3 regions of the Cellulomonas dongxiuzhuiae genome follow, and region 1 is predicted to be linked to each of the others. Evidence: riboswitches for the same ligand, from Rfam matches in the RefSeq annotation. Region 1 holds a riboswitch; each other region holds the start of a gene.

Region 1 (9,947 bases):
TCGGGCCGCAGCGTGCCGCGGTCCAGGCGGTGGTCGTCCCAGTCGCCGGGGCCGGGCGGGGGGGTGCTCACGGCTGGACCCACGGCAGGCCGTCGGCGCGCCAGCCGGTGTGGCCGCGGTGGCCGTCCGGGCCCGTCGCGCCCTCGAAGCCGTCGAGGACGTTGTACGCCGGGCCGTAGCCCGCGGCCGTCGCCGCCTGGGCCGCGCCGATGGAGCGCTGGCCCGACCGGCACAGGAACACGACGGGGCGTCCGTCGCCCGGGGTGACGCCCGTGGCCGCGACCTGGTCGACGAACCGCGGGTTCGGCTGCCCGGACGGGTAGGACACCCACTCGACGAGCGCCGCCTGACGTCCCAGCCGACGCAGGTCGGGCACGCCGACGTAGCGCCACTCGGCGTCGGTGCGCACGTCGACGAGCACGGCGTCGTCGCGCTCGGCGAGCAGGTCCCAGGCCTCGGTCGGCGTGATGTCCCCGGCGTAACCGGGTGCGGGGCGTGGCTGCACGCTCATGGTCCTCCCATCGTCTCTGGCGGTAGCACCCTCGACCACGGTCTCCCGTGCGGGTTGCTGCGGCGTCGTCGAGCCAGATCTCTCGGCCGCTCTGGATGGTCGGGCGAGATGCTACGCCACGCCCGTCACCGCCGGGCAGCGCGTCTCACGCGGGGAACCGCCGTGCGGGTCGGCGCGGACGCGTGCCAGGGTGGTGCGCGATGGATGCCCCCGAGGACCTCGTGCTGCGACCCGTGACCATGGCCGACGTGCCCGCGCTGACGCGCCTGCTGCACGCCGCGTACGCCGACCTCGCGGCCGACGGCCTCAACTTCACCGGGGCGTCCCAGGACGAGGCCACGACCGCCCGCCGGAGCCTGCGGGTGGGTGCCTGCTGGGTGCTGGCCGACCCGGCCGGGGGCCTCGTCGGGACGGTGACCGCGTCCAGCCCGCCGGGCCGCGGGATCAGGTCGCTCACCGGGCTCGCGCTCGAGCCCGACCGCGTGTGGCTCAACCAGCTCGCCGTGCACCCGGACGCGCGCGGGCACGGGCTCGCGACGCGGCTCTGGACGACCGTGCGCACGTGGTCGCTCGAGCGCGGCATGCGGTCCGTGGGGCTGGACACGGCGGTGCCCGCGACCGGGCTGCGTGCCATGTACCGCCGGTGGGGCTTCGTCGACGCCGACACCGTGCAGTGGCCCGGCAAGACCTACCGCAGCGTGGTCATGGTGCGCGATCTCGCCCCACCCCGCCGCACCTGAATGCACAGCATGCGAGACGCACCGTCTCGGATGCTGGGAGGAACGTCGTGTCGGCGTTGACACGCGCACGTCGGGACGCGGATCCTCGACCCAGGTCATGAGCGCCAGCGTCAAGCCCCGGCTCGCTGGCCGGCAACCCTCCTCCGCGGCGGGGTGCCCCGGGTGACGACCTGGCCGCGCGCCGTTCGGTGCCGGCAAGCGCGGGACCTCCTGGGGGTCCCCGGACCGTTCCGGAGGAGCACCATGACGTCCGTCACCGAGCTGTTCGCCTGTGCCGACGAGGTCACGGGCACCTCGACCGCGACCCCGGCCGCGCCCCGCGAGGAGGCACCCCTGCTGGCCGTCGTCGGCGCGTCCACCACCGTGCCGCTCGTCGACGGCACCAGCCGCACCTACGCCAACCTCGACTGCGCCGCGAGCGCGCCGGCGCTCGAGGCCGTCACCGCGCGCATCAGCGAGGTGCTGCCGCTCTACGCGTCCGTGCACCGCGGTGCCGGGTACCTCTCGCAGGTCTCGACGGCGCTGTACGAGACGTCGCGCGACACGATCGCCCGGTTCGTCGGTGCCCGCCCGGACGACGTCGCCGTCATCACGCGCAACACGACCGACTCGCTCAACCTCCTCGCGGGCGTCGTGCCCGCCGGCGGGGCCGTGCTCGTCCTCGACGTCGAGCACCACGCCAACCTGCTGCCGTGGGTGCAGCGCAGCGGCGGGGCGCACGCGGGGACGGGGCGTATCGCCACGATCCTGCCGCTCGAGCCGACCGTCGCCGCGACGCTCGACGCCCTGCGCGCCGAGCTCGCCCGGCGCTCGTACGTGCTGCTCACGCTCACGGGCGCGTCCAACGTGACGGGCGAGGCGCTGCCCCTGGACCGCGTGGTCGAGATCGCCCACGCCGCCGGTGCGCGCGTGGCCGTCGACGGCGCGCAGCTGGTGCCGCACCGCGGCTTCTCGCTCGCGGCGAGCGGCGTGGACTACGTCGCGTTCTCGGGGCACAAGACGTACGCCCCGTTCGGCGCGGGCGCGCTGGTGGGCCGCCGGGACTGGCTCGACACGGGCACGCCGTACCTCGCAGGGGGCGGTGCGGTGCGCGACGTGCGGGCCGACCGGACGGTCTGGCAGCCGGCGCCGGCACGGCACGAGGCCGGGTCGCCCAACGTCCTGGGGGCCATCGCCCTCGCGCAGGCGTGCGACACGCTCGCGGCCCTGCCGGCCGGTGCGCTCGAGGCCCACGAGCAGGCGCTCCGCACGCGCCTGGTCGCCGGGCTCGACGCCCTCGACGGGGTCCGCGTCGCGCGGATCTGGCCGGACTCGGTCGACCCGGTCGGGGTCGTGACGTTCGTCGTGGGCGACCTCAACCCGGGCCTCGTCGCCGCGTACCTGTCCGCCGAGCACGGCATCGGCGTGCGCGACGGGCGGTTCTGCGCCCACCCGCTGCTCGCGCACCTCGGGGCGTCGAACGGCGCCGTGCGGGCGTCCGTCGGGGTCGGCACGACGGCCGAGCACGTCGACCGGCTCCTCGCTGCGCTCGCGGACCTGCTGCGGCGCGGCGCGCAGGCCGAGTACGAGGTCGTCGACGGCTGCTGGTCGGTCGTGGACGACACGCGCCCGCTCATCGAGGTCGCGGGCCTGGACCACCTGGCGGCCACGGCGGCCGCCGCGTGCGGCCCGGCCCTCGACGACTGACCCGGCCCGGCGGTGGTGGAATGGGCCGGTGCTGCACGAACTGACCCTCGAGGGTCATGGTGTCCGGCTGGTCCCGCTCGCGGTCGAGCACGCGGAGGCGCTGGCGCGGTTCGTCGACGACCGCGTGTGGGCCGGCATGACGTCGGCCACGCCGCGCGGTGCGGCCGCGCTGCGCGACGTCGTCTCGACCGCGCTGGCGACGCCCGGCCGGTACGCCTTCGCCGTGATCGTCGACGGCGAGGTCGTGGGGTCGACGTCCTGCTACGACGTCGACCTGACGATGGGGCGCCTGGAGATCGGGCACACCTACTACGACCCCCGCGTGTGGGGCACGCACGTGAACCCCGCGTGCAAGCTGCTGCTCATGTCCCACGCGTACGGGACGTGGGGCGTCGCGCGCGTCGCCTACCGGGTGGAGGCGCGCAACGCGCGGTCGATCGCGGCCGTCACCAAGCTCGGCGCGCGCCCCGAGGGCCGGTTGCGCGGGCACCGCGTCGCGGCGGACGGCACGCGTCAGGACTCGCTGTACTTCTCGGTCCTCGCCGACGAGTGGCCCGACGTCCGGGCCAGGCTCGAGGCGCGCCTGGCCGGGGGTGCGGTGGCCGATGAGCGCACGTCGGTGCTGCTGATCGGCGGGCGGTCGGGGGTCGGCAAGTCGACCGTGGCGGCGGCCGTCCACGACCTGCTCGTCGGGCGCGACGTGCCGCACGCCGTCGTCGAGGGCGACGCGCTCGACCTCGCGCACCCGACGCCCTGGGAGCACGGCGTCGCCGCGGCCAACCTCGCGGACGTGTGGCGCCGGTACCGGTCGCTGGGCCACCGGCGGCTGGTCTACACCAACACGGTGTCGGTCCTGGAGGCCGACGTCCTCGCGGCCGCCGTGGGGGACCAGCCGCACGTGACGTCCGTGCTGCTCACGGCCTCGGACGGCGTCGCGCGCGAGCGGCTGCGGCGGCGCGAGCAGGGCGAGTCCTACGACGCGCACGTGACGCGCTCGGACGCGGCGGCGGGCCGGCTCGAGGCCGCGGCGGGCGACGACGTGCACCGGGTGCCGACCGACGGCCGCACCCCGGGGGAGATCGCCGCGGAGGTCGTGGCGCTCGCGGGGTGGTGAACGGCGCCGAATGCCGTCGTCAGGCGGTCGGCGGCTCGTAGGGCGCGGACGTCGTCCACGCGAGACGCCGGGGCTTGCGGACCTCGAACAGCATGGCGTGCCAGAACCCGTCGGCCGCGTCGTCCTCGACGACCGCACCGTCGGGCAACGTGACCCGGTACCGGGTCAGGCCACCGCCGCGGCCGACCTCGATCCGCCCCTCGACGGCTGCGGCAGCGACGGCCCTCACGGTGTCGACGCTCGAGCTGTTGCGGGGGAGGTCCCAGCCGGGGGACCCACCGATCGACAGGTGCAGACCCTCCGCGCCGTGCCACAGGTCGACTTCCACCGCACCGTCCGCGTGCGGGTAGATGCCGAGCCCCTCGGTCCCCGGGTCGACGGGCTCGGGACCGTCGACCTGGGCGACCTCCCCGTGGCGCGTCCGCCACTCCTCGACGAGCAGGTGGAGGGCCGTCGTGGTGGCGTCTGCCGGGACCGGGCCGTGGGGGCGAGGCATCGCCGCAGCATGGCAGACCGGCGGGTTGCTGCACGGCACGGTGACCCTTGGTGGGGGCGGCGGCGTCAGACGTACGGCGTGCTGGTGCTGTGCCACCGGGTCCGCCAAGGGCCCCGGTCCTCGAGGATCAGACGTCGCCAGATGCTGGTATCGGTCGTGTCGGTCAGGACGGTGCCGTCCGGCAGGGTGACCCGGTAGCACCGGACCCACCAGGCGCCGGTGCCGACCTCGATCTCGCCGGCGATCGCCATGTCGGCGACCGCGCGGACGACGGCGACGCCCTCACGCGTCCGCGGCAGCGTCCAGCCGTCGAGAGCGGCGACCGACACCACGAGGCGGTCGCGCCGGTGCGTCACAGCGACCGAGTACGCGCCGTCGGCGTACGGGTGAAGGGTCGTGCTCTCCGACCCGTCGCCGTCGACGTCGGGACCGTCGACGTCGGCCGCCCCGGCGAGCCGCGTCGCCCACTCCCGCGCGAGCAGACGGAGCGCGGTCGTGACGTCGTCGGCCGGCAGCGGTGTCGGGACGCGTCGCACGCCGGCATCCTCGCACCTGCACGCCCCTGGCGGGCCCCGCCGAGGCCGGCGGGCGTCAGTCGTCGACGACGAGGCCGACGTGCTGTGCGAGCAGGGGTGCGAGGTCCAGCAGCTGGTCGCGCGTGACCTTCGCGCCGCCCAGCCCGCCGACGCCCTCAAGGACCCGCAGCCGTGCGCCGCGCAGGTCGCACTCGACGAGGCGAGCCTGCGTCGTGTCGAGGCGGCGCACGTCGCAGTCGACGACGACGAGCCGCTTGACGCGCGCGTGGCTCAGGTCGAGGTCACCGAGGGTCACGTTCTCCAGCCGCAGCTCCTCGACGCTCGACTCGCGCAGGTCGAGGTAGTCGATCTTGCCGCCGGTCACGGTCACGCGCGTCCACGTCGAGGCGAACGCGGTGAACGCGCCGACGCGCAGGTCGGTGAGCGTCGCGTCGCGCCACGTCGACGACGGTGCCCGCAGGGCGCCCGCGCGCACCGCGGTCCACGACGTGTCGAGGACGCGCGCGCCGTCGAGCACCGTCCCGTCGAGGTCGCAGTCGTCCACCTCGCACTCCAGGATGCGTGCGCGCGACGCGTCCCGGCCGCTCAGGTCGAGCCCCGCGAACCGCATGGCGTCGAGGTCGGCGTCGGGCTCGAGGTCGTAGGCGTCACCGCTCAGCATCCCCCGAGCCTGCCACGCCCCCGACGGGGACCTGCCTCGGCACGTGCGGGGCCGTGCGGGATCGCCCTCCTCACGCCCCGGGGAGGGGTGTGACCGTGCCCGAGAGGTGGAGGCGGCCCGTGCGGGGGTGCCAGACCGCGAACTCGTGGCCGTCGTCGACCGGGGCGACGCGGACGTCCGGCGTCGCGGGCAGCAGCACGGGGGCCGCGAACTCCACCGACCACGTGAACGCGTCGCCCCGCGCGGCGCCCACGTCGGCGAGCGCGCGCGACGCCGTGTACATGCCGTGCGCGATGGCGCGCGGGAACCCGAGCGCTCGTGCCGTGAGCGGTGACAGGTGGATCGGGTTGCGGTCGCCCGACACGGCCGCGTAGCGCCGGCCCACGTCGGCGGGCAGCTCCCAGCGGCCCGTGCGCACGGGCGGCGTGAAGGCCGGCCGCACGGAGTCGTCACGAGCCTCGTCGCGCGCGTCAGCCAGGCGCACGCCCTTCGCGAGGTACGTCGAGACGCCCCGCCACGCGAGGTCCCCGCCCGACGCGACCTCGGTGACCAGGTCGACCTGCGTGCCGGCGCGGTGGGGTCGCAGGTCCCGCGCCCAGGCGCGGACACCGAGCCGGTCGCCGAGCGTCAGCGTCCGGCGCTGCTCGACGCGGTTGGCGACGTGCACCATGCCCAGCAGCGGCAGCGGGAAGTCGGGCCGCACCATGAGCGCCATGGCCACCGGGAACGCGAGCACGTGCACGTACCCGGCGGGCAGCGCGTCCGTCGCGGCCTCGTGCAGCAGGTGCTGGTAGGCGGTCAGGTGGTCGGCCTGCGCGCGGACGTCGTCGACCACGTAGGTGACGTCCGGCAGCGCGCGCCCCGCGGACCGCGCGCCGCCGGTGACGCCGAGCCGGGCGGACGCGACGAGCCCGCGTCCGTACAGGCCGCCGAGGGACGGGACCCGCGGCAGGACGACCTGCGTGGCCGGCGAGGTCACCGGCCCACCATGTTCTGGCCGCACACGCGCAGCGTGCGTCCGACGACGCCACCGGCCGCGGGTGACGCGAGGAACGCGATCGCCTCGGCGACGTCCACGGGCAGACCACCCTGCTGCAGCGAGTTGAGCCGGCGCGCGACCTGCCGCGTGACCGCCGGGATGCGTGCGGTCATCTCGGTCTCGATGAAGCCGGGCGCGACCGCGTTCGCGGTGCCGCCGAACGGCACGAGCAGCGGCGCGGTCGCCCGCACCATGCCGATGACGCCGCCCTTGGACGCCGCGTAGTTGGTCTGGCCGCGGTTGCCCGCGATGCCCGAGGTCGACGCGAGCGACACGATGCGCGGCGCGTCGACGAAGTCCCCGGACGTCAGCAGGGCCTCGTTGATGCGCAGCTGCGACGCGATGTTGACGGCCAGCACCGACGCCCACTTGTCGTCGCTCATGTTGGCGAGCAGCTTGTCGCGCGTGATCCCCGCGTTGTGGACGACGATGTCGAGCCGGCCGTGGCGGCTCCGCGCGTGCTCGAGGATGCGCTCGCCCGCGTCCGGCGCCGTGACGTCGAGCTGCAGGGCCGTGCCGCGCACACGGTTGGCGACCTGCACGAGCTGCTCGCCGGCGGCGGGCACGTCGACGGCCACGACGGTGGCGCCGTCGCGCGCGAGCACGTCGGCGATCGAGGCGCCGATGCCGCGCGCCGCGCCCGTGACGACCGCGACCCTGCCGGCCAGGGGCTTGTCCCAGTCGGTCGGCAGCTCGCCCGCGTCGGAGTCGACCTCGAGCAGCTGCCCGTCGACGAACGCGGAGCGCGCCGAGAGGAAGAACCGCAGCGCCGCGACGACGCTCGGCGCGGTGACGGCCACGTCCTGCGCGACGACGACGCCGTTGCCCGTCGCACCGTTGCGCAGCTCCTTGGCGAGCGACCGCAGGAGGCCGTCGACGCCCTGCCGGGCCGCGGCGACCGCGGGTGCGTCGGAGTCGAGCGCGGGGCGCGAGACCGTGACGACGCGGCCGCCGCGTCGCAGCCCCTTGAGGGTCGACGCGGCCGCGAGCACGGGCGCCATCAGGTCGTCGGGGTGCTCGACGTCCGTCAGGACGAGCACGACCGCGGCGTACCGCACGTCGGGCGACGCGTGCCGGTGCACCTCGAGGTCCCAGCCGTCGAGGACGGCCGGAGCGTCGCCCGTCGGCGTGGCGCCGCCCGCGGGCGACGACAGCAGCGAGGCGAGCGCGTCGGCGTCGGGCCCGGAGCCCAGCACGAGTGCGGGCCCGTCGAGCAGCGGCTGCCCCGGGCGGTGGCGGCGCAGCACGGCGGGCCGGGGCAGGCCGAGCTGCTGCGCGAGCTTCTGGGTGAGCCCGCTGTTGACGAGCTCGAGGTAACGGTCGGTCATCGCGACTCCTGCGTCGTCGGGCGGTGCTGGGCTGCTCTCCCACCGGGAGCGGGGGGAGTGACGGGATTGCTCTCTCGCCCCCTGGGGAGGGGGTGAGAGAGGGGTCAGGCGGCTTCGAGGAGGGCTGTCAGGCCGAGGCCGCCGGCGGCGCAGACCGAGACCAGGGCGCGCACGGGCGCGTCGTTGCCCGCAGCGACCTGCGTGGCGCGGCGCACGTGCAGCTCCTTGGCGATGGTCGCGACGATGCGTCCGCCCGTCGCGGCGAAGGGGTGCCCGGCGGCCAGCGACGACCCGTGCACGTTGAGCCGGTCCGCCTCGACGGTGCCGAACGCGCCGTCCAGGCCCAGGCGCTCGCGGCCGAACTCCTCGGACTCCCAGGCGGCGAGCGTCGTCAGGACGGTGGACGCGAAGGCTTCGTGGATCTCGACGTAGTCGAGGTCGGCCAGGCTCAGGCCGTGCCGGGCGAGCAGGCGCGGGACCGCGAAGACCGGTGCCATGAGCAGCCCGTCGACGCCGTGCACGAAGTCGACGGCGCCGGCCTCGGCGTCGACGACCGCGGCGAGCGGCGTGAGGTCGTGCGCGGCCGCCCACTCGGCCGACCCCAGCAGCACGGTCGACGCACCGTCCGTGAGCGGCGTCGAGTTGCCCGCCGTCATCGTGGCGGGCGCGTCCAGGCCGAGGCCGAACGTGGGGTTGAGCTTCGCGAGCTTCTCCATCGACGTGTCCGCGCGCAGGTTCGCGTCGCGCGTCAGGCCGCGGTACGGCGTGACGAGGTCGTCGAAGAACCCGGAGTCGTACGCGGCGGCGAGCCGCTGGTGGCTGCGCAGCGCGACCTCGTCCTGCGCCTCGCGCGTGATCTGCCACTGCGCGGTCGTCAGGGCCTGGTGCTCACCCATCGACAGGTGGGTGCGCGGCTCGGACGTGCGCGGCGTGGCGGGGGCCAGGTCCTTGGGGCGCAGGCGCGCGATCGCCTTGAGCCGCTGCTGCGGCGTCCGGGCGTGCGAGAGGTCGAGCAGCACGCGCCGCAGCCGGTCGCTGACGGCGATCGGCGCGTCGGACGTCGTGTCGACGCCGCCGGCGATCGCGGACTCGAGCTGGCCGAGGCGGATCTTGTTGGACAGCGAGACGACGGTCTCCAGGCCGGTCGCGCAGGCCTGCTGCACGTCGTACGCGGGCGTCGTGGCGGCCAGCGCCGAGCCGAGCACGGCCTCCCGCGTGAGGTTGAAGTCGCGGCTGTGCTTGAGCACGGCGCCGGCGGCGACCTCGCCGATCGACTCGCCCTGCAGGCCGAAGCGTGCGACGAGCCCGTCGAGGGCGGCGGTGAGCATGTCCTGGTTGCTCGCCTGCGCGTACTTGCCGCCGGCCCGGGCGAACGGGATCCGGTTGCCGCCGAGGACGTACGCGCGGCGCGGTGCGCCGGGCGGCGGGCTCGTTGCGGTGGACGGGGAGGTGCTGGGGGTGCGGGCGGCCATGTGGCGCTCCCTCTCGCATCGACGTCGATGACGGGCTAGCGGACCCCGTGCCCTCCGGAGAGGGACGAACGTCCCGGAATGATGTCCGCAACCCACAGTACCTGATACCTTCGGTTGCGTGAGCCCCGTCACTCCGGGAGCGTCGACGACGACCTCTCCGCACCGCGCACGCGACGACGCGCCCGACCCGCGCGTGGTCCCCGACGTCGCGCCTGCGGGTCCCCGGCCCGCCGCGTCGGACGACGACACGCCGCCCGACGGCCGCTCGACGCGCTGGGCCGACCACCGCGAGGCGCGACGCGCCGAGCTCGTGCGCGTCGCGCGGCGCACCGTCCACCACCGCGGGCCTGACGTGTCGATGGAG
Region 2 (9,947 bases), 850 kb from region 1:
GCGACGAGCTGCGGATCGTCGGTCGTCTCACCGCCGCGTCCAACGCGACGTTCGTCGGCACGATCGGTGACGTCACCGTCGTCTACAAGCCGGTGGCGGGCGAGCAGCCGCTGTGGGACTTCCCGGACGGCACGCTGGCACGGCGTGAGGTCGCGGCCTACCTGGTCTCGCAGACGCTCGGCTGGGACGTCGTGCCGCGCACGTGGTTGCGGGACGGGCCGCTGGGCCCCGGCATGGTGCAGCTGTGGCAGGAGCCCGACCCGCAGCAGGACCCCGTCGACGTCGTGGCGACGTCGGCCGTCCCGGCGCAGGGCTGGTGCACGGTGCTCGAGGGCACCGACGCCCAGGGCCGCCCGGTGGCGGTGGTCCACGAGGACTCCGCCGCGCTGCGCCGCATGGCGGTGCTCGACGTGCTGGTGAACAACGCCGACCGCAAGGGCGGCCACGTGCTCCCCATGACGAACGGGCACCGGTACGGCGTGGACCACGGCGTCACGTTCCACACCGAGCCCAAGCTGCGGACGGTCCTCTGGGGCTGGGTGGGCGCCGAGCTCCACGCCGACGAGAGGGCCGGCGTGCAGCGCGTGCGGTCGGGGGTGGACGGTGGACTCGGTGAGCAGCTGTCCGCGCTGCTCAGCGGGCCGGAGGTCGAGGCGCTCGGGGAGCGGTGCGACCGGCTGCTGCGGACCGGCCGGTTCCCCGCGCCCGCCGGTGGGACGTCTCCTGTGCCGTGGCCGCTGTTCTGACCGGCTGGTCGCGCACCGAGCCCACCACAGCCCCCGACCGCGGGGGGGGTTCGTCCACAGGCCGCGGGCTGTGCGGCCGCAGGTGTCGGCGGGCCGCGCCAGACTCGGGCCATGACCACGACCCCCGCGCCGTTCCGGTGCTTCGGCGGCTCCGACCCGCTCTACGCGGCGTACCACGACGACGAGTGGGGTGTGCCCGTGCACGACGAGCACGCCCTGTACGAGCGGATCTCGCTGGAGGCGTTCCAGTCGGGGCTCGCGTGGATCACGATCCTGCGCAAGCGGCCCGCGTTCCGTGAGGCGTTCGCGGACTTCGACCCCCGGGTGGTGGCGTCCTACGGCGAGGACGACATCGCGCGGCTCCTGTCGGACGACCGCATCGTGCGGAACCGCGCCAAGGCGGAGGCGACGATCGCCAACGCCCGCGCGCTGCTGGCGCTCCACGCGTCGGGTCGCACGCTCGACGCGGTGCTGTGGTCGTCCGCACCGCCGCCTCGGCCCAGGCCGCTGACCTGGTCCGACGTCCCGGGCCGCACGCCGGAGTCGGCGGCGCTCGCGAAGGAGCTCAAGAGCCTCGGCTTCCGGTTCGTCGGTCCCACGACCGCGTACGCCGCCATGCAGGCGTGCGGCGTGGTCGACGACCACCTGGCCGACTGCGTCGTCGCTCGTCGGTGGGACGCGGCGAGCGCACCGGTCGCGGCTACTCCTGCGGAGTGATACCGCCGCCCAGGCCTCGGCAGACAGGCACCCGCGGGCTAGGGTGCCGTCATGACCGACCACGCGGAGCACGACGGACGGCACGACGCCGTGCGCGCGGCGCACGCGGCGTGGCTGTCTCCCGGCGACCCGGACCCCTTCGTCCTGGAGGCCGTCCAGGACGGGCTGCTGCGCGTCCCGGTCGCCGCGCCCACCTCGTCGTGGTTCGGCCTGCCGCACCAGCGCACGTCGCGGGAGTCCGCGACGCTCCTGCGCCGCCGCCGTCGCTGACCTCCCCGGGAGCAGCACGAGGAGGTCGCCGCGGCGTGCCGTCGACGCGGCCTCTCGTCGTCGGCGTGAACGCGGGCCACCCGCCTGCCCACTGATCGGACACTGCGTCTCACCTGTCGGGAGGACCTGTCCGCCATCCGGGCAGCGGGGCTACGATCCTCGGCGACCATCCAGAGCGGCTGAGAGACCTGGCTCGACGACGCCGCAGCAACCCCCCTCCTCGCGAGGGTGTGGGTGCTTCCGCCAGGAACGATGGAGTGACGATGAACGTGCGCCCCTGTGCCACCGACCCCTCGTGCGGGACCGCCCGCCCGACGACCAGCCCCGCGGCGCGATGAGCGTCGTGGCCGAGATCGAGACCGCGCCCGCCGCGCAGGACACGCCGGCCGAGCGGCCCGCCCGCGCCACGGGTCGACGCGCCGAGCAGGCCGGCGCGCTGGACCGCCCGACCGTCTCCTTCGAGCTGTTCCCCCCGCGCAACCCCGACGCGGCGCCCCGCCTGTGGGCGACGGTCCGCGAGCTCGAGACCGTGGAGCCGGACTTCGTGTCCGTCACCTACGGCGCCTCGGGACGCACCCGCCAGACCACGCGCGCGCTCGTCCGCCGGCTGCTGCGCGAGACCTCGCTCAACCCGATCGCGCACCTGACGTGCGTCGGGACGTCGCGGGACGAGGTCACGGCGATCGTCGAGGAGTTCCTCGACGAGGGCGTGCGCTCGTTCCTCGCCCTGCGCGGCGACCCGCCCGCGGGCGAGCCCGACTGGCGTCCGCACCCCGACGGCGTCGACACCGCGGCAGAGCTCGTCGAGCTGCTGCGCGACATCGAGAAGCGGCGGTGCGGCCGCAGCGCCGCACAGGCCGTCCGCGCCCGGGTCCGGCCCCTGTCCGTCGCGGTCGCGGCGTTCCCGCGCGGCAACCACGCCACCGGCGGCACCCGGGCGCAGGACGTCCAGGCGCTGCTGGCCAAGCAGGAGGCCGGTGCCGACTTCGCCATCTCGCAGGTCTTCTTCGACGCCGAGGCGTACCTGGGCCTGGTCGCCGAGGCGCGCGAGGCCGGGGTGACGATCCCCATCGTCCCCGGCATCATCCCGACCACCGACCCCGCGCGCCTCGCCCGGGTGCAGGAGCTCACCGGAGTCCCCGTCCCGGGCCGTCTGCTCGACCTGCTGAGCGCGACCGACGACCCCGCCGAGCGGCACCGTCGCGGTACCCGGGCGGGCGTCGACCTCGTCAACCGCGTCCTCGACGGCGGCGCGCCGGGCGTCCACGTCTACACGTTCAACAAGCACGAGGCCGCGCTCGACCTGCTCGAGGGCGCCGACCTCGTCGGCGGCCGCCGCAGCGCCGTCACCCCCCACGACCTCACCGCGTCCGACGGCAGCACCGCCGGCGCGACCACGACGACGACACCGCGAGGAAACCTGTCATGACCGACACCACCCCCAGCGCGCCGGCGATCCCGGCCTTCCCCGCCGGCTCCGTCCTCGGCTACCCCCGGATCGGCCCGCGCCGCGAGCTCAAGAAGGCCCTCGAGGCGTTCTGGGCCGGCCGCACGTCCGCGGACGAGGTCGAGGCCGTCGCCGCCGACCTGCGCCGACGCACGCGCACGCGCCTCGCCGAGCTCGGCCTGGCGACGGACGTCCCCGCCATCCCCAGCGCCTTCTCCTTCTACGACCAGGTCCTCGACGCCACGGCGCTCGTCGGCGCGGTCCCGGCACGCTTCGCCGACCTGCAGGACGCCGACGGCCGCCTCGACCTGGCCGGCTACTCGACGGTGGCCCGCGGCCGCGGCGACGACCTGCCGCTCGAGATGACCAAGTGGTTCGACACGAACTACCACTACCTCGTCCCGGAGATCGGCCCGGACACGGCGTTCCGCTACGCGTCCGACCGCCCGGTCGCCGAGTTCACCGAGGCGCTGGCCGAGGGCGTGCTCACGCGGCCCGTCGTCGTCGGGCCCGTGACGTACCTCGCGCTCGCCAAGCCGACCGAGGACGCCCCGGCCGGCTTCTCGCCGATCGACCGCCTCGACGACATCCTGCCGGTCTACGCGCGTCTGCTCACCGAGCTCGCCGCCGCGGGCGCCACGTGGGTGCAGATCGACGAGCCCGCGCTGGTCTCCGACTCGGTCGGCGTCTCCCCCGACGTGCTCGCCGAGGCGGCCACCCGCGCGTACCGGGTGCTGGCCACCGAGCTCGCGCGCCCGCAGCGCCCGGCGATCCTGCTCGCCGCACCGTACGGCGACCTCGGTCCGACACTGCCCGCGGTGGCGGCCACCGACGTCGAGGGCCTCGCGCTGGACCTCGTCCGCGGCGACGCGCCCACGGTCGCCGTCACCGGGCTGGCCGGCAAGACGCTCGTCGGCGGCGTGATCGACGGCCACAACATCTGGCGCGCCGACCTCGACAAGAAGCTCGCGATCCTCGAGCAGCTCGAGACCCTCGGTGCGGCCGCCGTGACCGTCGGCACCTCGACGTCCCTGTTCCACGTCCCGCACACGCTCGACGACGAGCCCGCGCTCGACCGCACGCTCGTGCAGTGGCTCGCGTTCGCCGACGAGAAGGTCCGCGAGGTCGCCACCCTCGCCGAGGGCCTGACCGAGGGCCGTGCGGCGATCCACGAGCAGCTCCTCGCCGCGTCGGACGCCGTCAACAGCCGCGCCACCGCCCCCGGGGTCGTGCGCCCCGAGGTGCGCGAGCGTGTCGCGGCGCTGACCGACGAGCAGTTCCGTCGCGGCCCGTTCGCCGGGCGCAAGACCGCGCAGGCCGCACGGCTCCAGCTGCCTGCGCTGCCGACGACGACCATCGGGTCGTTCCCCCAGACGCCGGAGATCCGCAAGGCGCGCGCCGCGTTCGGCAAGGGCGAGCTCACCGGCGCGCAGTACGAGGACGAGATGAAGGCGGAGATCCGCCGCGTCGTCGAGCTGCAGGAGCGGATCGGCCTGGACGTGCTGGTGCACGGCGAGCCCGAGCGCAACGACATGGTCCAGTACTTCGCCGAGAACCTCGACGGGTTCACCGTGACGCAGAACGGCTGGGTCCAGTCGTACGGCTCGCGCTGCACGCGGCCGTCGATCCTGTGGGGCGACGTGTCGCGTCCGGCGCCCATCACGGTCGCGTGGGCGCAGTACGCGCAGTCGCTGACCGACAAGCACATGAAGGGCATGCTCACGGGCCCGGTGACGATCCTGGCCTGGTCATTCGTCCGTGACGACCAGCCGCTCGGCGACACCGCCAACCAGGTGGCGCTCGCCCTGCGCGACGAGATCACCGACCTCGAGGCCGCCGGCATCGCGATCGTCCAGGTCGACGAGCCCGCGATCCGCGAGCTGCTGCCTCTGCGCGAGAAGGACCACGCGGCGTACCTCGACTGGTCGGTGCGCTCGTTCCGGCTCGCGACGGCCGGCGTGCGCGAGGACACCCAGATCCACACGCACCTGTGCTACTCGGAGTTCGGCGAGATCATGGAGGCGATCGACGGTCTCGACGCCGACGTGACGAGCATCGAGGCGGCGCGCTCGAAGATGGAGATCCTCGGCGACATCGCCGCCGCGGGCTACCCGCGGGCCGTCGGACCGGGCGTCTACGACATCCACTCCCCGCGCGTCCCGTCGGAGGCCGAGGTCACCGAGCTGCTGACCGAGGCGGTCCGGACGATCGACGTCGACCAGCTCTGGGTCAACCCCGACTGCGGCCTCAAGACCCGCCGCTACGAGGAGGTCACCCCTTCCCTCGAGCACCTGGTCACCGCGACCCGGACGGTCCGCGCGACGCTCTGACGCGACCCCGCACGACCCGGGGCCCCGGCCGCCGCACCCGCGGCGCCGGGGCCCCGGCCATGACACGCGGCCGACTCACGCCTCCCCTAACCTGCGGTGCATGGGATCCCCGTTCGACGTCACCGTCGCCGAGATGCGCCGCCGCACGTCGCTGAAGTGGCACACGTACCCCGACGACGTGCTGCCGGCGTTCGTCGCGGAGATGGACGTGCAGCCGCTCGACGCCGTGGTGACCGCGGTGACGGGCGCGATGCTGGCCGGTGACACCGGCTACGAGGTGGGCCCGGCGAGCCCGCTGGGGACGGCGTACGCCGAGGCGTTCGCGGGGTTCGCCGCCCGGCAGCACGGCTGGGACGTGCCCGTGGACCGCACGCGGATGGTCCCCGACGTCATGCTGGGGATCGTCGAGGTGCTCGGGATCCTCTCCCGGCCCGGCGACCGTGTCGTGATCAGCCCCCCGGTCTACCCGCCGTTCCGCGGGTTCCTCGAGCACGCGGGACGCCAGGTCGTCACCGCCCCGCTCGCCCCGGACGGTCGCCTGGACCTCGCGGCGCTCGACCGCGCGTTCGCCGGTGCGTCCGCGTACCTGCTGTGCCACCCGCACAACCCGACCGGCACGCTGCACACGGCGGACGAGCTGCGCGCCGTCGGCGAGCTCGCGGCACGTCACGGCGTGCGCGTCGTCGCCGACGAGATCCACGCACCCCTCACGGTCGGTGACGAGCCGTTCGTCCCCACCACGACCGTCATCCCCGACGCGATCTCGCTGCACTCCGCGTCGAAGGCCTTCAACCTCGCGGGCCTCAAGGCTGCCGTGGCCGTCCCCGGCCCCGCCGCCGACGACCTGGCCCGCCTGCCCGAGATCGTCGGGCACGGTGTCAGCCACGTCGCGTCGATCGCGCACCAGGCGGCCCACCGGGAGGGCGACGCGTGGCTCGGGGACGTGCGGGCGGCGGTGCGCGCCAACGGTGACCTCGTCGAGCAGACGCTCGCGGAGCGTCTCCCCCAGGCGTGCTGGGTGCGGCCCGCGGCGACGTACTTCGCGTGGCTCGACGTGCGGGCGATGCCCGCCGTGGTGTCGTCGGGCACCGACCCGGCACGGCTGCTGCTGCTGCACGGCCGGCTCGCGGTGAACTCCGGGCCGACGTTCGGCCCGCAGGGCGCGGGGCACGTGCGTCTCAACCTCGCGACGTCCCGCGAGATCCTGAGCGACGCCCTCGACCGGCTCGTGACCACGCTCGCCGCGCGCTCCTGACGCCCGGGCCGGCGGGAACAAGAGCTGGATTGCTCTCTCACCACCTCGGGGGTGGCTGGACTGCGCTCTCACCACCAGACCCCAGGTGGTCAGAGAGCAATCCAGTCCTACGTTCGGGGGTGGAGGTTCCCCCCTCACACCTCCGAAGAGGGCTGGACTGCTCTCTCACCACCTCGGGGTGGCTGGACTGCTCTCTCACCACCACAGGGGTGGGCGCCCTCGTGGAGGGCGCCCACCCGGTGGGATGAGTCAGCCGGCGGTGGCGGGTGCCTCGATGGGCGTCGCGGGGGCGCCGTGCTGGATCTCGACGCGGCGCGGCCTGGCCTCCTCGGCCACCGGCACCGTGAGCGTGAGGACGCCGTCGTTGTAGGTCGCGCTGATGCGGTCGAGCGCGAGCCCGCGGCCCACCGTGAGCTGGCGGGCGTACGTGCCGACCGGGCGCTCCTTGGCCAGCCACTGCACGTCGTGCTCGGTGCGCGGGCTGCGCTGCGCGCGGATCGTCAGGGTGCGGTCGTCCACGCTGACGTCGATGGTGCCCGGGTCGGCGCCCGGCAGGTCGACGTGCAGCACGTAGTGGTCGCCGTCGCGGTACAGGTCCATCGGCATGGTGGCCGATGCGCGGTCGGACGCCAGGACCTGCGCGAGCACGCGGTCCATCTCCTGGAACGGGTCGAAACGAGTAGCCATGCCCCATCACCTCCTCGACGTGGGTCCGGTCCCCCCGGATCCCGGTGCTGCCCCGGCGGTCCCCGCCACCGGGTGGCTACACGTCAAGAATTAGCACTCGTGCACTGAGAGTGCCAACCGCTCAGCGGCTCGATTTCGCTGCAGGCGAACACCCCTGCCAGGCCCTCAGGCGGAGCGGTCGACCGATCGCCGGTCGTCTCCCGTGAAGCCGGCGACGAAGCCCAGGAGACCCTCGACGATGCGGACGTCGGCGTCGAGCCACGGCACGTCCAGCCACTGCCCGGCGGGCAGCCACCGCAGCTCGTCGTGCTCGACGAGCGGTTCCGGCCCGCCCTCGAGCACCTCGGCGAACCACAGCCGCATGACGTACTCGTCGGAGATGCGCCAGGCACCGCCGTCGGGCCCCAGGAGCTCGACACCGAGCCCCACACGCACACCGAGCTCCTCGCGCAGCTCACGGTGGAGCGCGTCCTCGGGGGTCTCGCCGGGTTCGACCTTGCCGCCGGGGAACTCCCACCGGCCGGCGAGGCTGGCCGGGGTCGCACGACGGGCGGCGAGCAGCAGCCGGGGATCGTCGAGGTCGTCGACCACGGCGGCGGCCACGACCAGCACAGGACTCATGCCTCGAGTGTGCCAGCCGTCTGTCACGGCCGGGTCACGACACTGTGCCCGGCTGCTCACGTCGTCCGCACAGCCGGGGAGGACCGGCCGGGCCGAACGCGTGAACGTGGGTGGTACGGGTGCGGAGGGATCTCTCCCGCCCCTCCGCAGGGTGGTGACGTCAGCGGATGCCGTGCGCCTCGGCCCACGCGACCGCCTCGGCGCGCGTCGACACGCCGATCTTGCGGTACACGCTGCGCACCTGGGACTTCACGGTGTTGCGGGTGACGAACAGCCGCGTCGCGATGTCCTCGAGCGTCACGTCCTCGGTCAGCTCCGCCAGGACGACCCGCTCCCGGCGCGTGAGCGAGTGTGCACCCAGGATGTGCGGATCCACGGTCGTGTCCAGCATGCTCATGATGTCCTCCGGTGGGCGGCGGGCCCGGGCTCTCCGGCCCCGCGTGGGCTGCGTACCGGATGAGAGCGGCACACGTCGGGGTTATGACGCGACTTTCGCCGATTTCTCTGAATCACCGTGAGACCCCCCCGCGGTGCCGATCGCTGCACCTGTCAGACGACGCCCAGGCCCCCCTGATACATCACGGTTGAGACGTCGTCACCAGCACTGTGCGCCAGATCACCCGTTCGGGCAAGCACCCGGACGCATGGACGGCCGTCCAGGTCGTCACCCGAACGGGCGCACCCGGGCGGATGCCACCCGAACGGCTCAGGGGTTCAGCGCGCCGTACTCCTCGGCGGAGAGCAGCGGACCCGTGGACGTGACGTCGACGCGCAGGAGCCAGCCCTCGCCGTACGGGTCGGAGTTGACCAGCGACGGGTCGTCGACCGCGGCCTGGTTGACCTCGACGACGCGCCCCGTGACGGGCGAGAACAGCTCGGAGACCGACTTGGTCGACTCGATCTCCCCGATGACCGAACCCGCGGCGACGTCCGAGCCGACCGACGGCAGCTCGACGAACACGATGTCGCCCAGCGCGTCGGCGGCGACCGCCGTGATGCCCACCGTCACGGGCACCGAGGCGTCCACCCACTCGTGCTCGGCGGTGTACTGCAGCGTCTCGGGCAGCTCGGCAGCCATGGGTGCTCCTGTCGGGTCGGGTGGTGCGGACGTGCGGGCGGACCGCGTGCTGCGGGCCGTCACCGAGGACGACGGTAGAAGGGAAGTGCCACGACGCGCACGGGTTCACGCCGACCGCGCACGTCGACCGCGAGCTCGGCGCCCTCGGCGCTCATCTCAGGCGTCACGTACGCCATCGCCACGGGGTACCCGAGCGTCGGCGACGGCGCCCCCGACGTCACGGTGCCGACGACCGGCGCGTCCGGCGCCGTGGACGCGAGCACGTCGTAGCCGTGCCGCGCCGCACGACGCCCCAGGCCCCGCAGCCCCACGAGCACGCGCGCCGGCGGCGAGACCTTGCGGGCGGCGAGCGCGTCACGCCCGACGAAGGGCACCGGCGCACCGTCCGCGTCGACCTTGTCGAGCCGGACCACGCGGCCCAGGCCGGCGTCGTGCGGCGTGGTGGTGCGGTCCAGCTCGTTGCCGTACAGCGGCATGCCGGCCTCGAGGCGCAGCGAGTCGCGCGCCGACAGGCCCGCGGGGACGAGGCCGTGGTCCGCCCCCGCCGCCAGCAGGGCGCGCCACAGCGCGGGCGCTCGGTCCGCGGCGACGAAGAACTCGAACCCGTCCTCGCCGGTGTAGCCGGTGCGTGCGACCAGCACCGGTGCGCCGTCGAACCGCATCGGCAGGCACGCGTAGTAGCGCAGCGACGCGGGCGTGACGTCCGCGGGCCCGGCGGGGTCCGAGGTCAGCCCGGCCAGCGCCTCGACGACCGCGAGCGCGTGCGGCCCCTGCACCGCGACGAGCGCGGTCGCGG
Region 3 (9,947 bases), 410 kb from region 1:
TCCCGCCCCCAACGCGTCACCGGCGGCGGAACCGAGGAGGGCACCGACTGCGCGGTCGATCTGGACCGGGGTGAGGTTGAGCATCGGACTCCTGGGCATCGAGCGCGGCGTCAGGCGACGTCACGCGGTGTGCGGAACGCCTGGCGACGTCACGCGGTGTGCAGAACGCCTGGCGACGTCCCTCCAGTGCATCGGCCGTCCGAACCCCTATGTGAACTCAGGTGGGCCACGGAGGGGGTGAAGCTCGAGGTCGTCAGCCGCGGACGGCGACCGTACCTCGGACCAGAACGAGATCACCCGAGGTCCAGGAGGTTGCCTACGCCATGAGGTCTGCCCAGCGGACCGCGTCCTCCGCCACGACGAGGACCCGGCCGTCGCTGGCCGCCCACTCGCTGATGTTCCCGCGTCGTCGCTTCGTGTTCCGAACCACCGGCGTTCCCGAGGCCATCAAGCGGGCAGTGTCGTCCGGCCCGAACCAGGTGAACCCGCAGGAGCCACCACAGCCGCACGGGTCCCAGGCTACGGGCGCGCCAACCTGCAGAAGGGCACGCGCCTGCGCTTCACTGATGCTGCTCCTGCTAGGCCGCCACCGCGTCCCTTCCGGGTCGGTCACGCCGTCGGGCTCCGGCTCGCTGACCGTCGGCTGCCGGGCGCGACGGCGTTCACCGTGATGCCGTGGTCTGCGAGCTTGAGCGCCGGGACCTGCACAGCGGGCCCAGGCCGCCCTTGGCGGCGCAGTAGGCCGCGGAGCCGACCTCGGCGCGTGCTCGGGCACGCTGGTGATGGCCACGATCCGCCCGCCGGTGCCCTGGCGGACCATGTGCCGCGCGGCCGCCTGCAGTCACACGAACGCACCGTCGAGGTCCACGGACAGCACGTGCCGCCACTCCTGCCAGGTGCTGTCGACCCGTCCGGGCCGGGCACCGCGCCCGGCCCGGACGGATGTCGTCACTGGTCGCCGATCTTCTTGTCCGCCGCCGACTGCGCCTTGTCGAGCTGCTCGTCGTGCTTGCCGCCAGTGGCAGACGACGCCGCGTCGGACCCCTTCTCCAGGGCCGCGTCGCTCCCCTGCTCGCCCTTCTCGCCCTGCGCCGCGTCGGACGCCTTGCCCTTGAGGTCGTCGATGCCCATGCGTGTTCCCCCTCGGTCCTGCGGAGGGCCTGCCCGGCACCCGGGGCGACGAGCGGGCCGCACCGGGCGCCCCGGCGCCGTTCCATCCTGCGTCGGCCCAGCGGCGCCCGCACCCGCACCGCGGCATCCGGACGAGCACCGGCGCCTGCCGGGGCGCCAAGCCGACCTGCACATCACGACGCGGCGATCAGCGGGACATCTCGTGAGTCGACGGCCATCAGCTTTCCTCCACTGGGGCAGAGCGATCTCGTAGCCGAGTCCCTGCAGGGCTCGGACGTGATCGATCCCGTCGTCGTGGCTGCCCGGCAGGTCCCAGGGCGACACGAGCCGGCCGGTCGCGTCGGCCTCGTAGATCACCGTGGATCCTCCAGCGTCGCGCTGATGTGCCAGGACGAGCACCCAGTCGATCGGAGCGTCCGCTACCCGGCGCAGCCGGTAGGGCGGGTCGAGGTGGTAGAGCGTGGCCGTGTGCGGGGGGACGAGGTCAGCGCCCTCGGCGTCCGCCTGGGGCTGCAGCATGGCGACGAGCCACGCCACCCGCGTACCCGGTCGGCGCGTCGTCGCTCGCACGCAGGGGGTCCAGTGCTCGCGGGACGTGACGGCGACGTACCGTTCGCCGACGCGCACGACCCCGAAGTCGTACATCCACACCGTCGGGTCGCCGGTACGAAGGTGCCTCACGAACGGCTTCGGGTCGTGCAGCCACCAGCTCGCCCGCTCACCCGAGGGATCGACGAGCTGGATGCGATGCGGACCGACCCGCGTCAGCCGCCACGGGGTCCCGTCAGCCCGGACAGCGCGGGCGACGAGGTCGGGCTGGACGACGTGCCCGGGAGCGTCGGAGACGCACGCGAGGTGGGTGGGGTCGTCGAGGTGAAGATCAGGCACGGGGTACTCCGTCAGGTCGAGCATCTTCCCGTGCCGGCGGCGCGGGCGGATCTTCCTCCGGGGGCACCGTGCGCTCAGCGCGGTTGCCAGTCGGCCAGCCGGAGGGCTTGAGGCCGAGCTTCGTGATCGGGAGAGAGCCTAGGACCGGCGGCTGACATGTGGGTCGTCGGTGTCATCGGCGTGGCGCTGGAAGTCGACCGCTCTGGCTGCCGGCACGTGCGCGCACAACTTGTTCGCGCAGGCAGCCGACGCCCGCGAGGACTTGTTCGCTTCGGGCCGCTCCGGTGGCGCGGTGGCGTCCATTGACCATCCTGCGGAGGACCGTGAGATCGACGTCGTCATGACGTGGTCCGACGGGTGGAGGATTGACGAGGTCGGCCCAGCCGCTGCACCGACCTCATGAGCACGACCCCGATCCAGGCCCTGTTGACCACCCTTTGGGAGCGACGGGTCGCTGGCGGTTGTCCACAGACACGGATGACCCTCACCGCGTCATGCCCAGAACCGGTACTTTCCCGGCATGCCCACACGTGGATCAGGACGCCGCTACGTCACGGTTCCTGCGGTGATGCTGGCACTAGGGATGGCGTTGGCGGGGTGCTCCGACGGTGAGACCGCCCCTCCGATGACGTCGACGACGGCTCAGTCATCGACGCCTAGCCCTACGCCGACGCCAACACCGGAAGCGCCTCCAGCGCCGGAACGGCCGACGGATATGCAGTCCGCTGACTCCGAAGGTGCGGCAGCTGCGGCGAGCTACTTCATGCAGCTGTACCCGTACGTCCTCGCCACAGGCGATCTCGCCGAATGGGATGCCCTGTCGGCAACGACCTGCGAGTTCTGCTCCAATACCCGCGCGGAGGTAGAGAGGCTGCAAGCGGCGGGACAGCGGAGCGTCGGTGGTGTCACGGTGCTCTCGGCGACCGGACAGGACCTCGGTGCCAACGGCTGGTACAGGGCGACTCTCAGCGTGGCGATTACCCCCTCCGAGGACATCGATAAGGCGGGTGTCGTAGTCGACACGAACGACGGCGGCACGTACACGATCGACGTGGCGATGACGTGGTCTGACGGGTGGACCATCGACTCGGCCGGCATCGTCGAGACGCCTGTCGAATGACACGCGTCGTGCGTCGGAGAGATGTCCCCTTGGTGGCCCTGGTGGCTGCCTTGCTCGTCGCATACCCGACGGCCGCCGCCGCTGCGGATGACCGCTTCAACGGCCTCATGGAGACCGACCACGTGAAGATGACCGTCGATCGATCTGAGGAGGTTGCCAGGCTGAGTCGAGGCGTTCTACCGGAACTCCGCCTCGTCGACTATCAGCGTGCGCCGTACTGCCGTGAGGCGGCAGGCATGTGGGTCAAGGGCCTCGACGACGGCACCTGCGCACCTGGCGCCGACCTGGCGCAGACCGCCGTGCAGTGCGAAGTCGGTGACACCCTCGTGATGCCGATGTGGATGCGCACGCGCGTCACCCCGGCCTCGCCATGGGGCCCGTGGGACGACATCGACGCCGGGGGCTGCGGCGTCGATCTGTTGCCCGTCCTAACCGAGGCCGACTTCCGACTGCTCCCCCTGCCCGCCCCCACCTTCACCTTGCAACCCGACCGCGGCTGGGTCCTGATCAACATCGAGACCATCGTCTCCACCGACCCCACCCCGGTCACCCTGCGCACCGAGCTCCTCGGCTACGGCATCACCGTGGAGGCCACCCCCACCCGCTGGACCTACGACTTCGGCGACGGCCACACCCTGACCACCCGCTCACCGGGCCACCCCTACCCGAACCACGACGTCTTCCACGAGTACGAGAACCCCGGCACCACCACCATCACCCTGAACGCCGAATGGACCGGCCGCTACCAGATCGACGGCTCACCCATCTGGCGCGACATCAACGGCACCGCCAACACCACCACCACCTCCCCACCCTTCACCGTCGAAGAACGCACCAGCCGCCTCGTCGCCGACCTGTGCACCGACAGACCCAAGCCACCGGACTGCTGAGGCCCGTGGCCGCGGTCGAGCAGGCCACCGAGCTGCGCCCCGATGTCGCCTCATGGACGTGCGCATACCCGTAGTCGGCGGCATCGACGGCACCGCGGTCCACTGGGAGGGATGCGTTCGCGATCGTGTTATCCATCCATAAGCCCTGATCGGTGGATAGGATCGCTGCGTGCACACCGCTGCCGACACCGGTCACCACGGAGCGACGGACCGCTCGTGGCCGGCGCTCGCATGGGAGGAGCGACCGTGGCGGTCCACCCTGCCGGCCGACCTGCTCTCGCCGTCCGCGCGTGACGCCCTCCGGCAGCCCTACCGAGCAGCGGTCACACTCCCGATCGCCGACCTCGACGTGCGCCTCCCGCGCACGGCCGCAGCCGCCGCCGAGGACGCGTCAGCAGCGATCCGAGACTTCGACGCCGAGTCCGCCGGCGACGTCGTCCCGTTCGCTGCCATCCTGCTGCGGTCCGAGTCCGCGTCCAGCTCCCAGATCGAGAACTTGACGTCCGGCGCGAAGCAGATCGCCCTCGCAGAGCTCGGCGAGGACACCCGCCGGAACGCCATGCAGGTCGTCGGGAACGTCCACGCCATGCAGGCGGCGATCGCGCTGTCGCAGACGATCGACGGCCAGGCGATCCTCGCGATGCACCGCGCGTTGCTCGAGGGCTCCGACCCCGCGACGGCCGGCCACTGGCGTACCGAGCAGGTGTGGGTCGGTGGCACCGGTTACTCACCTCACGGCGCCGCATTCGTCGCCCCGCACCCCGACCGCGTCCCCGCCGCGATCGACGACCTCGTCGCCTTCGCCGACCGCGACGACATCCCACCGCTCGTGCACGCCGCCCTCACGCACGCGCAGTTCGAGACGATCCACCCGTTCCCCGACGGCAACGGCCGCACCGGTCGTGCCCTGATCCACGCCCTCCTGCGACGCCGGGGCCTGACGAGGTCCGTCACCGTTCCCGTCTCCGCCGGCCTGCTCGTCGACACGTCCGCGTACTTCGACGCGCTGACCGCCTACCGCGCGGGCGAGCCCGCCGCGATCGTCCTCGAGCTCGCTCGCGCCGCGCACGACGCCGTGGCGAACGGCCGCATCCTCCTGGCAGACCTGCGAGCGGCGCGCGACGAGTGGCGAACCGGGATCCGGGCGCGTTCGGACTCGTCCGCGTGGCCCCTGGTCGACCTCGTCCTGCACCAGCCGGTCATCAACACCGCCACCGTCCAGCGTGAGCTCGGCATCTCGCACACCAACGCGATGCGAGCCATCGAGCGGCTCGTGGCGGCAGGTGCGCTGACGGAGGTCGGCGGCCGACGCCGCTCGGTGCTGTGGCAGTCGACGCAGGTGCTGACCGCCCTGGACGGGTTCGCCGCGCGGGCCGGGAGGCGAGCGTGGCAGCGCCCGTGAGCGTCGTCGCCACGGGACGAGTCGGCTGACGCCCCTGCCACGGGCGGGGGCCCGGATCTCCACGAACGCACGCGACTGCGGGAGGTCGGGCTGATCACCGAGCACCATGCTGCGGCGCCTCCCGCCGTGCGCCCGCGTGGCGTCGAACCTGTGGACGACGCCCCCGCGTGCCCTGATTCGTCCGATACGTTCCCCTGCCATGGGGCACCTGCGGCTGAGCACGGACGAGCTGATCGCCGTCGGCACCGACCTGCGCACGGTGGCGAGCGAGTTCCAGGACGCCAACGCGACGAGCGACGCCGTCGCCGAAGCCGTCGGCCATACGGGCCTGGCCGCCAGGGTCCGGGACTTCGCGCACGGCTGGGACGGCCACCGCGCCGAGATGCTCGAGGAGATCGCCCGCCTCGCCGACGCGTGCACCGGCATCGGCGACAACTTCGAGCGCATCGACACCGAGTTCGCCGCCGCGCTGCGCGGTGACGCGTGAGCCGGCCGTACTCCTGGTACCCGCTGGCCTCCAGCGACCCCGTCCCCGGCGACCCGGCCGTCGTCCGCGCCGGTGGCGACCACTACCGCCAGGTCGCCGCCGCCATCGGCGACGCCGAGCGGGTCCTGCGCGCACTGGTCGACGCCCAGGACGCGGTCTCGGAGGCGGTCGACGCGATCCGCGATCGCACCCACGCCGTCGCCGACCGCATCCGCCGGGCGCACGCCAGGTACGACGCCGCCGGTGACGCCCTCGTGCGGTACTCGATCCAGCTCGACCTCGCCCAGACCGAGTCGCTCGACGCCCTGCACACGGCCCGGTCCGCACAGCACTCCCTGGACCTCGCCGAGGACGCCGTCCGCCGCTCGCGGATCCTGCTCGAGGACGCCACCGACCTCGGCGAGGACACCACGACCCAGCAGCGCGCCCTCACCTCCGCGCGCACGGAACGCTCCGACGCCGAGATCGACCTCACCCGCGCCCGGCTCGCCCTCGCCAAAGCCGTCGAACGCCGCGACGCCGCCGCCGCACGGGCCATGGACGAGCTCGACACCGGCATGGAGGACACGCTCCACGACGGGTGGTGGGAGGACTGGGGCGCCGACGTCGCGCAGACCGTGTCGACGTGGGCGGGGAACATCAGCGCCGGCCTCGGCATCGCCTCGCTGCTGCTCGGCTGGGTGCCGGTCGTCGGCCCGATCATCATGGCGGCGGCCGTGGTCGCGGGCGCCGTGGCGCTCGTCGCGGACCTCGCGCTGGCCCTGAAGAGCGGCGACGGAGAGGACTGGTTCAACGTCGTCATGGGGGTGGTGGGGCTCGCGTCGTTCGGGGCGGGGCGGGTTCTGGCCCGGGCGGTGGACGCGTTCGACGTGTCAGCGCGCGCGGCCACGTCGCAGGCCGCGGGGCAGGCCACGCGGTCGGTCGTCAGCCGAGTCACGCGACTGTTCTCGCGATCACGCGCGCCTGACGCGCCTCCCGCCGCGTCGGCACACTCACTGATAGGCGGCGGACCCGCATCGAGCAGCCGCCTGGCTGCCGCCTGGGACCAGGTGATGTCTGTCCGTGGCTGGGATCGGGTGCTCGCGCTCGCGGGGCACGGGGAACTGGTGGGGCACAACAACGTCCTGCGCTCCCGACTCTGGGACGCCTTCCCCTTCCAGCCAAGGACGTTCCTGACCCTGCTCGGCCCAACCGTCCAGGGCACGTTGCTCGAGACCACCGCGTCCGTGCTCTACGTCGGGGACGCCGCGATGGCTTTCACGTCGACCGCGAAGTCGGTAGTCGACCATGTCGACCGGCCCGCACTCGACCCAGCGCAGCGCCTCGACCTGTGACATCCCGTCCGGTCGACCACCCCGAGGGAACCATGCCCCATCACACCGACATCGCGACCATCAGCTGGGGACTGCCCGACGACTGGGTGGACTGGACCCACGGCGACCTCGGCCAGGCCGAGGCGGACGTAGCGGCGCTGGAGGACGACCCCACCGCTCGGGCCGCAATCATGGCGGCCGTTCGGAAGTTCGACTCCATCATCACCGAAGGGATTCCCGGCACGGCATGTGCGGCGATCTGGACCCCCGGTCCTCGGTACCGCAAACCGCAGGCGAACGCACTCCTGCGCCTGGGATCGCCACCCGCCGCTGGTCCGATGAACGTGGAGACGCTGCTCGACGCCGTCCGCACGGGCGCCAGGCCGCGCTGGGCCGGACGGCTGCTCGAGGTGGCCGCCTTCCCCTCACATGTGACGGCAGGGGACGCGGTTCTCCGGATCGTCGACAGGGCACCTCGCCTCAGCCGCCGAGTCAGCCGCGAGTGGACATGGTTCATCCTTCCCGCGGACACGGGACAGTTCGTGTCCTGCCAGTTCGAGTCGTCCTCCGTCGAGCACTTCGACCACATCGCCGAGGTGGCCACAGACGTCGCGAACATGGTCGAGGTCACCTTGAGGCAGGGATGACCCGCCACGTCACCCCCGGGACGGTGGCCGTCCTCCTCCCCGACGACTGGGCCGTCCTCGACCTCGAGGACGACGCAACGCGAACGGCGTGCGTCGAGGAGCTGGTCACGCGCCAGCTGGGCGGGGTGCCGGACCTCGCGCCGTTGCAGGCCACCATGCGGCAGGAGCTGCTGCGGAGCACCGAACGCGCCGCCCGCGCGGGCGGTGTGCTCATGGCGCTGGCCGGCGGCGCCCCGGCCGTTCCCGCGTCCCTCACGGTGTACCGGGTGCCGGGGAGCCTCGACGCCCGGGGACGCGCCGCCATGGCCGGCGTGCTCGCGAGCGACGAGCCGGGGCACACGCTCGATCTCGGCGAGGGGCCCGCGGGCACCGTGCTGCGCCGGGTGCGGCCGGCCGGTGCGTCGTCCGGCCTCACGGGCGACCGGGAGGTCCCCGCCCTCGTCGCCGACTACTGGGTCGAGCCGACGCCCGGCACCCAGCTCGTGTACCTCGTCTTCTCCAGCCCGCTCGTCGACCTGCGGGACGAGCTCCTCGGCCTGTTCGACACCGTCGTGTCGTCGGTCCGCGTGCTCCAGCCCGCCACGCCCCACACCACCCAGGAGGACCTGTGAACCGCCAGTCGACCGCCCGCACCCTGCAGGTCCTGGGCGTGCTCGTGTTCGCGGTGCTGTCGTGGCGCCGGGCCGTGTCGTCCGAGGTGCCGTGGTGGCCGTCATTCCTCGCTGCCGTCGTGCTCGTCGCCGCCATCGCGGCCGGGGTGTGGTGGTGGTCCCGACGCGACGACGCGAGGCGGCGGCGCACCGTCGCCACGCGGCCCGGGTGGCACACGCACGCAGTGTGGGCGGAGGAGACGCTCGGGGCGTCGCTCGCACAGCTGGGTGCGCCGGCCGGCAAGGTGCGAGGCGGCACGCGGCTGACGTTCACGTGGTCGTCGTCCGGCGTCGAGCTGTGGCGCGGCGAGGCCGTGCTGCTGAGCCTGCCGTGGACGCAGGTGTGGACGATCACCCCGACCACCGGCCGTGGGGCGTCGACCGGCAACCCGGCCGTCGAGCTGGTCACGCCCGAGGCGGTGCGGGTCGTCGTGGTGCCGACGCGGCGGCCCGACGGCGGCATGCTGCCCGCGAGCGCCGCGCAGGTCGCCGGGCTGGTCGCGTTGCTGCGTGAGGCTCGGCAGGCGGCGCAGGACGGGACACCCACCCCGACGAGCGGGTGAACTGCCGAGGACGCGGGCTTCTACCTTCCCGGGCGGACGGGCGTCGTCGTATCGTCGGCCCCGTCCTGGCCACGCCGCACGACCCCTGGAGAGCCCGTGACCTGGCAGTCCGCGCGCGCAGCCCTGACGACGGTTGGTGTGCTCACCCTGGTCGTCCTCGCCGGTTACTGGATCGCAATCTCCCCGGAGCCCGTGTGGTCGCTGCTCGCGCTCGTCGTCGTCGTCGGGGGTCCCGTCGGGTGGTTCTCGTGGAGGGCACGCCGTGACGACCGCGCGAGGCGCGAGGCTGCGGTGGCACGGCCTGGGCGCCGCACGCACGCCGTGTGGGCGGACGAGCACCTGGAGTCGGCCCTCGCGGACCTCGGAGCGACGGCCGGCGGGCTGCCGGGCGGCACGCGGCTCACGCTCGCGTGGTCGCCGTCCGGCGTCGAGCTGTGGCGGGGACGCGTCGTGCTGACGACGCTGCCGTGGACGCAGGTGGCGACGATCGGCCGGACCATCGGACGTGCGGCGTCGGCGGGCAACCCCGCCGTCGCGCTCGTGACGACCGAGGCGGTGCGGCTCGTGCTCGTCCCCGCACGACGCCCCGACGGCGGCATGCTGCCGGCGCGCGTGGCGCAGGTGGACGCTCTGGCAATCGAGCTGGAGGAGTCACGCAACACCGCCGCGGACGCCTCGCGAATACCGCCGGAGCCGGTGTGAGAATCCAGAGGTGGTGCATCGCCTCCACGTCGTCGGTCGACGAGGTCAACGTCCGCGCGTGAGCGACGGCCGCGGGATGTGAGGACTCGAGACCGTAGAAGAAGTCCTCCGACAGGTCCTCCCCCACCTGGAATCCGATCCGGACGTCCCACGG

What was found. A riboswitch is a leader RNA that binds a small molecule or an ion and turns the genes downstream of it on or off. The one in region 1 is predicted to bind S-adenosylmethionine.
Region 2: linked by a shared signal. The riboswitch ahead of KKR89_RS00495 (methylenetetrahydrofolate reductase) and the one ahead of KKR89_RS14680 (aminotransferase class V-fold PLP-dependent enzyme) in region 1 are both predicted to bind S-adenosylmethionine.
Region 3: linked by a shared signal. The riboswitch ahead of KKR89_RS18425 (antitoxin) and the one ahead of KKR89_RS14680 (aminotransferase class V-fold PLP-dependent enzyme) in region 1 are both predicted to bind S-adenosylmethionine.

Annotation. Positions count from the first base shown of each region.
Region 1 covers NZ_CP076023.1:3,236,778-3,246,724, reverse strand. Annotated here, with positions in the region: gene KKR89_RS14695 (O-succinylhomoserine sulfhydrylase) at 1-71, opposite strand, end outside; gene KKR89_RS14690 (rhodanese-like domain-containing protein) at 68-511, opposite strand; SAM riboswitch class I at 516-613, opposite strand; gene KKR89_RS14685 (GNAT family N-acetyltransferase) at 712-1,251, shown strand; SAM riboswitch class IV at 1,345-1,458, shown strand; gene KKR89_RS14680 (aminotransferase class V-fold PLP-dependent enzyme) at 1,495-2,937, shown strand; gene KKR89_RS18595 (GNAT family N-acetyltransferase) at 2,966-4,051, shown strand; gene KKR89_RS14665 (hypothetical protein) at 4,071-4,547, opposite strand; gene KKR89_RS14660 (hypothetical protein) at 4,613-5,083, opposite strand; gene KKR89_RS14655 (pentapeptide repeat-containing protein) at 5,139-5,744, opposite strand; gene KKR89_RS14650 (MaoC/PaaZ C-terminal domain-containing protein) at 5,815-6,723, opposite strand; gene KKR89_RS14645 (3-oxoacyl-ACP reductase) at 6,720-8,111, opposite strand; gene KKR89_RS14640 (acetyl-CoA C-acetyltransferase) at 8,216-9,583, opposite strand; gene KKR89_RS14635 (TetR/AcrR family transcriptional regulator) at 9,702-9,947, shown strand, end outside.
Region 2 covers NZ_CP076023.1:103,680-113,626, reverse strand. Annotated here, with positions in the region: gene KKR89_RS00510 (SCO1664 family protein) at 1-746, shown strand, start outside; gene KKR89_RS00505 (DNA-3-methyladenine glycosylase I) at 858-1,463, shown strand; gene KKR89_RS00500 (hypothetical protein) at 1,515-1,733, shown strand; SAM riboswitch class I at 1,897-2,003, shown strand; gene KKR89_RS00495 (methylenetetrahydrofolate reductase) at 2,068-3,162, shown strand; gene metE (5-methyltetrahydropteroyltriglutamate--homocysteine S-methyltransferase) at 3,159-5,510, shown strand; gene KKR89_RS00485 (MalY/PatB family protein) at 5,611-6,765, shown strand; gene KKR89_RS00480 (Hsp20/alpha crystallin family protein) at 7,015-7,452, opposite strand; gene KKR89_RS00475 ((deoxy)nucleoside triphosphate pyrophosphohydrolase) at 7,618-8,073, opposite strand; gene KKR89_RS00470 (helix-turn-helix domain-containing protein) at 8,234-8,470, opposite strand; gene gcvH (glycine cleavage system protein GcvH) at 8,780-9,151, opposite strand; gene gcvT (glycine cleavage system aminomethyltransferase GcvT) at 9,211-9,947, opposite strand, start outside.
Region 3 covers NZ_CP076023.1:3,646,815-3,656,761, forward strand. Annotated here, with positions in the region: gene KKR89_RS16455 (ADP-ribosylglycohydrolase family protein) at 1-84, opposite strand, end outside; gene KKR89_RS18425 (antitoxin) at 949-2,043, opposite strand; SAM riboswitch class IV at 2,036-2,147, opposite strand; gene KKR89_RS16470 (DUF6318 family protein) at 2,645-3,139, shown strand; gene KKR89_RS16475 (hypothetical protein) at 3,172-4,029, shown strand; gene KKR89_RS16480 (Fic family protein) at 4,199-5,431, shown strand; gene KKR89_RS16485 (hypothetical protein) at 5,631-5,918, shown strand; gene KKR89_RS16490 (putative T7SS-secreted protein) at 5,915-7,252, shown strand; gene KKR89_RS16495 (hypothetical protein) at 7,285-7,878, shown strand; gene KKR89_RS16500 (hypothetical protein) at 7,875-8,489, shown strand; gene KKR89_RS16505 (hypothetical protein) at 8,486-9,091, shown strand; gene KKR89_RS16510 (hypothetical protein) at 9,188-9,793, shown strand; partial or broken gene KKR89_RS18655 (TY-Chap2 family putative peptide chaperone) at 9,846-9,947, opposite strand, start outside.